DNA from 3 places in the Salimicrobium jeotgali genome. Region 2 is predicted to be linked to each of the others. Evidence: a T-box and tRNA genes for the amino acid it is inferred to sense, from the RefSeq annotation. Region 2 holds a T-box; the other regions hold tRNA genes.
The links. A T-box is a leader RNA that pairs with one kind of tRNA and senses whether it is charged. The one in region 2 lies ahead of thrS (threonine--tRNA ligase), so its partner is inferred to be a tRNA-Thr.
Positions count from the first base shown of each region.

Region 1: it has a tRNA-Thr gene. The T-box ahead of thrS (threonine--tRNA ligase) is inferred to sense a tRNA for this amino acid. The anticodon was not compared.
Region 3: it has a tRNA-Thr gene. The T-box ahead of thrS (threonine--tRNA ligase) is inferred to sense a tRNA for this amino acid. The anticodon was not compared.

Region 1 covers NZ_CP011361.2:2,484,061-2,486,296, reverse strand. Annotated here, with positions in the region: rRNA gene AAV35_RS12545 (23S ribosomal RNA) at 1-874, shown strand, start outside; rRNA gene rrf (5S ribosomal RNA) at 926-1,040, shown strand; tRNA gene AAV35_RS12535 (tRNA-Met) at 1,057-1,133, shown strand; tRNA gene AAV35_RS12530 (tRNA-Asn) at 1,138-1,212, shown strand; tRNA gene AAV35_RS12525 (tRNA-Thr) at 1,217-1,288, shown strand; tRNA gene AAV35_RS12520 (tRNA-Glu) at 1,305-1,379, shown strand; tRNA gene AAV35_RS12515 (tRNA-Val) at 1,390-1,465, shown strand; tRNA gene AAV35_RS12510 (tRNA-Thr) at 1,472-1,547, shown strand; tRNA gene AAV35_RS12505 (tRNA-Tyr) at 1,565-1,647, shown strand; tRNA gene AAV35_RS12500 (tRNA-Gln) at 1,693-1,764, shown strand; tRNA gene AAV35_RS12495 (tRNA-Lys) at 1,805-1,877, shown strand; tRNA gene AAV35_RS12490 (tRNA-Gly) at 1,888-1,962, shown strand; tRNA gene AAV35_RS12485 (tRNA-Ala) at 1,965-2,037, shown strand; gene AAV35_RS12480 (response regulator) at 2,113-2,236, opposite strand, start outside.
Region 2 covers NZ_CP011361.2:963,645-965,880, reverse strand. Annotated here, with positions in the region: gene thrS (threonine--tRNA ligase) at 1-914, opposite strand, end outside; T-box leader at 981-1,200, opposite strand; gene dnaI (primosomal protein DnaI) at 1,252-2,190, opposite strand; gene AAV35_RS04795 (replication initiation and membrane attachment family protein) at 2,196-2,236, opposite strand, start outside.
Region 3 covers NZ_CP011361.2:1,993,717-1,995,952, reverse strand. Annotated here, with positions in the region: rRNA gene AAV35_RS10015 (23S ribosomal RNA) at 1-46, shown strand, start outside; rRNA gene rrf (5S ribosomal RNA) at 159-273, shown strand; tRNA gene AAV35_RS10005 (tRNA-Asn) at 285-359, shown strand; tRNA gene AAV35_RS10000 (tRNA-Ser) at 365-456, shown strand; tRNA gene AAV35_RS09995 (tRNA-Glu) at 458-532, shown strand; tRNA gene AAV35_RS09990 (tRNA-Val) at 543-618, shown strand; tRNA gene AAV35_RS09985 (tRNA-Met) at 639-715, shown strand; tRNA gene AAV35_RS09980 (tRNA-Asp) at 722-798, shown strand; tRNA gene AAV35_RS09975 (tRNA-Phe) at 814-889, shown strand; tRNA gene AAV35_RS09970 (tRNA-Thr) at 895-970, shown strand; tRNA gene AAV35_RS09965 (tRNA-Tyr) at 989-1,074, shown strand; tRNA gene AAV35_RS09960 (tRNA-Trp) at 1,080-1,150, shown strand; tRNA gene AAV35_RS09955 (tRNA-His) at 1,166-1,241, shown strand; tRNA gene AAV35_RS09950 (tRNA-Gln) at 1,253-1,327, shown strand; tRNA gene AAV35_RS09945 (tRNA-Gly) at 1,329-1,400, shown strand; tRNA gene AAV35_RS09940 (tRNA-Cys) at 1,413-1,486, shown strand; tRNA gene AAV35_RS09935 (tRNA-Leu) at 1,508-1,590, shown strand; gene AAV35_RS09930 (hemerythrin domain-containing protein) at 1,739-2,188, shown strand.

The sequences.
Region 1 (2,236 bases), 1.2 Mb from region 2:
TATACGATGCGTGAAGATGCGCATTACCCGCGACAGGACGGAAAGACCCCGTGGAGCTTTACTGTAGCCTGATATTGAATGTTGGTATCGCTTGTACAGGATAGGTGGGAGCCATCGAAACCGGAGCGCAAGCTTCGGTGGAGGCGCCCGTGGGATACCACCCTGGCGGTACGGACATTCTAACCCAGGACCGTGATCCGGTCCGGAGACAGTGTCAGGTGGGCAGTTTGACTGGGGCGGTCGCCTCCCAAAAAGTAACGGAGGCGCTCAAAGGTTCCCTCAGAATGGTTGGAAATCATTCGCAGCGTGTAAAGGCACAAGGGAGCTTGACTGCGAGACCTACAAGTCGAGCAGGGACGAAAGTCGGACTTAGTGATCCGGCGGTACCGCATGGAAGGGCCGTCGCTCAACGGATAAAAGCTACCCCGGGGATAACAGGCTTATCTCCCCCAAGAGTCCACATCGACGGGGAGGTTTGGCACCTCGATGTCGGCTCATCGCATCCTGGGGCTGTAGTCGGTCCCAAGGGTTGGGCTGTTCGCCCATTAAAGCGGTACGCGAGCTGGGTTCAGAACGTCGTGAGACAGTTCGGTCCCTATCCGTCGTGGGCGTTGGAAATTTGAAAGGAGCTGTCCTTAGTACGAGAGGACCGGGATGGACACACCGCTGGTGTACCAGTTGTTCCGCCAGGAGCATTGCTGGGTAGCTACGTGTGGACGGGATAAGTGCTGAAAGCATCTAAGCATGAAGCCCCCCTTGAGATGAGATTTCCCTTTGTAGAGATGCCTCTGAGACGAAGAGGTTGATAGGTCCGGTGTGGAAGCGTGGCGACACGTGCAGCAGACGGATACTAATCCATCGAGATCTTCTCTATACGTTGGTCGTATGTTTCTTATCCAGTTTTGAAGGTTCATTCCTTCCTAGATGTGGTGGCACTAGCGAAGAGGTCACACCTGTTCCCATGCCGAACACAGAAGTTAAGTTCTTCCGCGCCGATGGTAGTCGGGGTTACCCCCCGCAAGAGTAGGGCGCTGCCACATCGTTTTTTTTAATCAGCGCGGGGTGGAGCAGTCTGGCAGCTCGTCGGGCTCATAACCCGGAGGTCGCAGGTTCAAATCCTGCCCCCGCAACCAATATTCCACCGTAGCTCAGTGGTAGAGCAATCGGCTGTTAACCGATTTGTCGTAGGTTCGAATCCTACCGGTGGAGCCAAATTGCTTCCATAGCTCAGTGGTAGAGCACTTCCATGGTAAGGAAGGGGTCGCCGGTTCAAATCCGGCTGGAAGCTCTCGCAAACGAAACCAGGCCCGTTGGTCAAGTGGTTAAGACACCGCCCTTTCACGGCGGTAACACGGGTTCGAATCCCGTACGGGTCACCACTATTTCACTGGAGGATTAGCTCAGCTGGGAGAGCACTTGCCTTACAAGCAAGGGGTCGCAGGTTCGAGCCCTGCATCCTCCACCATAGTCGGCCGGCCTAGCTCAATTGGTAGAGCAACTGATTTGTAATCAGTAGGTTGGGGGTTCAAGTCCTCTGGCCGGCACCAGCAGAGTCCTTTATTACGGAGGGATAGCGAAGTTGGCCAAACGCGGCGGACTGTAAATCCGCTCCCATCGGGTTCGCAGGTTCGAGTCCTGCTCCCTCCACTTTTTTATGTTTCCATTTGTGAAGCTTTATGATTACAGAATTGTTGGGCTATGGCCAAGCGGTAAGGCAACGGTTTTTGGTACCGTCATGCGCTGGTTCGAATCCAGCTAGCCCAGCCTTTTTTTATTTTTTCATTAACGAATTTTCTATTGTTACGAGCCATTAGCTCAGCTGGTAGAGCATCTGACTTTTAATCAGAGGGTCGGAGGTTCGAGCCCTCCATGGCTCACTGCTTCATTGCGGGAGTAGTTCAGCGGTAGAACACCACCTTGCCAAGGTGGGGGTCGCGGGTTCGAATCCCGTCTCCCGCTCCATCGGGGCCTTAGCTCAGCTGGGAGAGCGCCTGCTTTGCACGCAGGAGGTCAGCGGTTCGATCCCGCTAGGCTCCATTACATTTTCACTTTTTATAAAAGAATAGATAAATAAAAGGAGTTTCTCGCGGAGAAACTCCTTTTTTGTATGAGCTATATGAACATTCTATCGGCTACTCCGTCGAGCCATTCGCCGAGATCTTCCAGTCGGAAAGGTTTCAACAGATAATCTTCGGCTTCCTCTCTCAGTGCTTCTTCCACTCTTTCCGTTTCCTCT
Region 2 (2,236 bases):
ACGCTTCCAAGAACGGGAGTATAAACGTGATTGTACCCCAGTCTTTCCTCCAGGTCCACGATGTAGCGCTCAATTGTACGGCGGATCGTGGCGCCGTTTGGAAGCCAGAGTGGCAGCCCCTGTCCGACTTCCTGACTGACCGTGAAAATGCCGAGTTCCTTACCTAGTTTGCGGTGGTCCCTCTCTTTTGCCTCTTCTCTTAAACGAAGATATTCGTCAAGCTCCTCCTGTTTCTCAAAAGCTGTACCGTAAATACGCTGAAGCATTTTATTATCACTATCTCCCCGCCAGTATGCACCTGAGATGTTGAGCAGTTTAAAGATTTTAATTTTGCTTGTCTGCGGAACGTGCACACCGCGACAGAGATCGACGAACTCACCCTGCTGATAGAAACTGATCGTCTCTCCTTCAGGAATATCTTCTATAAGTTCTACTTTAAGGTCGTCCCCAAGTTCTTTATACTTCTGTATCGCTTCTTCCCGGCTGAGTTCAAATCGCTTCACTTCCAGATTCTCATCAACGATTTTCTGCATTTCTTTTTCAATTACCGGAAGATCCTCGGGAGTGATGGATGTATTCAGATCCATATCATAGTAGAAACCATCTTCGATCACAGGACCTACCCCGAGATTAATATCCTCGTCAAACACCCTCTTCACTGCCTGAGCCATAAGGTGGGCGGTCGAGTGTCTTAATACTTCCACCCCCTCCGGATTTTTATACGTTACGATTTCGATGGAGGCGTCCTTTTCGATCGGGCGCCGCAAATCGTACATTTCGCCGTCAAGTTTTACAGCAAGCGCCTGTTTTTTCAATCCGGGAGAAATAGAGTGAGCTATCTCCTCACCTGTTACACCCCGGTCGAAAGTTTTCTCGTTGCCATCCGGAAACTGGATACTTATCGATTCTGCCATCACTGCCACTCCTTCTGTATAATAATTTTCCCATAAATAAAATAACCCGCCCACAATTGCTTTCGCAAAAGGGGCGAGTTATCGACTCGCGGTTCCACCCATCATTCACGCCTTATTGAGGCGTCTTCATTATCCTTAACGCAGATATACGCCGACCGCTACTCACAGTTCACAGCCGGAGCTCCGAGGTGGTAATTGATAATCCTTCCGGGAGAAGCTTCCAGCCGCGACTTCTCTCTCTGAACCACAGGTACTTTACCAATCATGTCCTCTTCCAAGCTTTCATTTATCATTATGTCGTTATTATAGCCCTCTCCCACGGTTAAATCAAGCTTTCCTACCGATTTCTCCGGTTTGGACCGCTCACTTCCACCGGGTCGCTCAATTGACGGATCCTTTCAATGATCCTCGTCGCTTTCAAAGCACCCACTTCTCCTCTGTTCGTATGACCCATTACCTGTTCCAGTTCTTTAAGGGAGTAATTGGAAGTGAAGAAGACGGGAAGTCCTTCCATCATCCTGTGCTGAAGAATAGAGCCGAGTATTTCATCGCGGAACCAGGCGGATTGTGATTCCGCCCCGATATCATCCAGCATTAGAACGGGTACTTTTTTGAAAGCATCCACTTTACTTGCAATAGAATCATCTTTAATCGAAGCTTTCATTTCCCTCACGAATTCCGGCATGTAAATCACCATAGTCTCGATGTTGTGGTTACTGAGTTCATTCGCAAGAACTCCGAGAAAGTATGTTTTTCCTACACCGAACAGTCCATGGAAATACAGTCCTTTTTGTGGAAGTTTTTCCCCGAGCTGGTCCACGTAGGCTACAGTTTTCATTACTGCTTCGTTTCTCTCTTCGCTGCCGGTGAAATCCAGTTTTTCCAACGTCGCTTCATGCAGTTCTTTAGGCATGTACAAACTTTTGACGAGGGAACGCTGTTTTTCTTCTCTTTCTTTTTTTACCTGTCTCGGGCATTTGTCGTAAGCGATTTTCACTTCCTGTCCGTGAACTTCCGCACGGGGCACGTAGCCGGGCAAGATGTTAATGCACTCCGCGCGGGAAGGACACTTCTCACAGGCCAGCGACTGGTTCTGATATTCGTGAAGTTTAATCAGATTCTTCTCAGCCACCGTTCTCGTCAGCCCCTCTGTTTCTTCAATCAGTTTTTTGACTTCAGGGGCTTCGAGCACCTGCTGCCTTGCCTGATTCATGCGGTTTTTGAACGATTCGTTATCTCGCATCCATTTCTTCAAAGATTCCTGAATCGGCTCCACGTGGTTCACCTGCCTTTCCGTTTCTCGGTGATGCGTTGAATACGCT
Region 3 (2,236 bases), 1.0 Mb from region 2:
CGACACGTGCAGCAGACGGATACTAATCCATCGAGATCTTCTCTATACGTTGGTCGTATGTTTCTTATCCAGTTTTGAAGGTTTTTCAAAAAACCTCTTGAAATTTTCCATTCGGAACAATATAATGGTTTTTGTCCGAAGGAAAGTTCAATTGTAGATCTGGTGGCAATAGCGAAGAGGTCACACCTGTTCCCATGCCGAACACAGAAGTTAAGTTCTTCCGCGCCGATGGTAGTCGGGGTTACCCCCCGCAAGAGTAGGGCGCTGCCAGGTCGTTTCAATATTCCACCGTAGCTCAGTGGTAGAGCAATCGGCTGTTAACCGATTTGTCGTAGGTTCGAATCCTACCGGTGGAGCCATTTCTGGAGAGATGTCCGAGTCTGGCTTAAGGAGCACGATTGGAACTCGTGTAGGCCCTTTCGGGTCTCGAGGGTTCGAATCCCTCTCTCTCCGCCATGGCCCGTTGGTCAAGTGGTTAAGACACCGCCCTTTCACGGCGGTAACACGGGTTCGAATCCCGTACGGGTCACCACTATTTCACTGGAGGATTAGCTCAGCTGGGAGAGCACTTGCCTTACAAGCAAGGGGTCGCAGGTTCGAGCCCTGCATCCTCCACCATAGAAGTTATACTTCAACATCGCGGGGTGGAGCAGTCTGGCAGCTCGTCGGGCTCATAACCCGGAGGTCGCAGGTTCAAATCCTGCCCCCGCAACCAAATTTTGGTCCGGTAGTTCAGTTGGTTAGAATGCCTGCCTGTCACGCAGGAGGTCGCGGGTTCGAGTCCCGTCCGGACCGCCATTAATACATAAAAGTGGCTCGGTAGCTCAGTCGGTAGAGCAACGGACTGAAAATCCGTGTGTCGGCGGTTCGATTCCGTCCCGAGCCACCACTTTTGCCGGCCTAGCTCAATTGGTAGAGCAACTGATTTGTAATCAGTAGGTTGGGGGTTCAAGTCCTCTGGCCGGCACCAGATACTTTAATAAAAAATGGAGGGATAGCGAAGTTGGCCAAACGCGGCGGACTGTAAATCCGCTCCCATCGGGTTCGCAGGTTCGAGTCCTGCTCCCTCCACCATTTTTAGGGGTATAGTTCAAAGGCAGAACAGCGGTCTCCAAAACCGCCGATGTGGGTTCGAGTCCTACTACCCCTGTTTTTTCAATCTATGGCGACTGTGGCGAAGTGGTTAACGCACCGGATTGTGGCTCCGGCATTCGTGGGTTCGATTCCCATCAGTCGCCCCATTTTTTATTGTTGGGCTATGGCCAAGCGGTAAGGCAACGGTTTTTGGTACCGTCATGCGCTGGTTCGAATCCAGCTAGCCCAGCCATGCGAGAGTAGTTCAGTGGTAGAACACCACCTTGCCAAGGTGGGGGTCGCGGGTTCGAATCCCGTCTCTCGCTCTTTGAGGTTATGGCGGCATAGCCAAGTGGCAAGGCAGAGGACTGCAACTCCTTTATCACCGGTTCGAATCCGGTTGCCGCCTCCAAAAAATAAACATAAAAATCGTGGCGAAGTGGTGGAACTGGCAGACACGCAGCACTCAAAATGCTGTGCCTTCTGGGCGTGTGGGTTCGAATCCCACCTTCGCTATATATAATGAAAACTACCAGAATCCTGGTAGTTTTTTTGTAATGAATACATAAAGTCAGCTCCTTCCTTCCAGAAGGCGGAAGTACGTATTACGGACAGATGATTTATTACCCGGATTTGTGGTATAAAGAGGGTAGGAGGGATAAAAATGAAACGACACGAAGCGTTAGTTCCTTTGTCGCACCACCATCACCATGGTCTTGTACTTGCTCAGAAGTTACAGAAAACAGAAGAAAAAGACAAGTTCAGAGAAATTATGAAGGATATTGAAGATTTCTGGGAAAATGATGGGGAAGCACACTTCAGGGAAGAAGAGGAAATCCTTCTCCCGCTGTACGCCTGCTATGCAAAGATAGAAGAGGATGAAGATATAGAGAAAATGCTTATCGATCATACAGTGATACGTGGACTTATCGTTAAACTGCGTAAGCTGGAGAGATTCGATTATAAAGTGTTTCAGGAATTGGGAGAGAAGCTTCATGATCACATTAGAATGGAAGAAAGGGTCATCTTTCCGAAAATAGAAAGTGCAGTTCCGGATAAAGAACTTTATAAAGTGGAAGGCAAGTTTCACATTGACAGTTACAGTGGTAAGTAACGCAACTTTCCAAGTTGCGTTTTTTTAAATAAAAAGGTTGAAACCCTT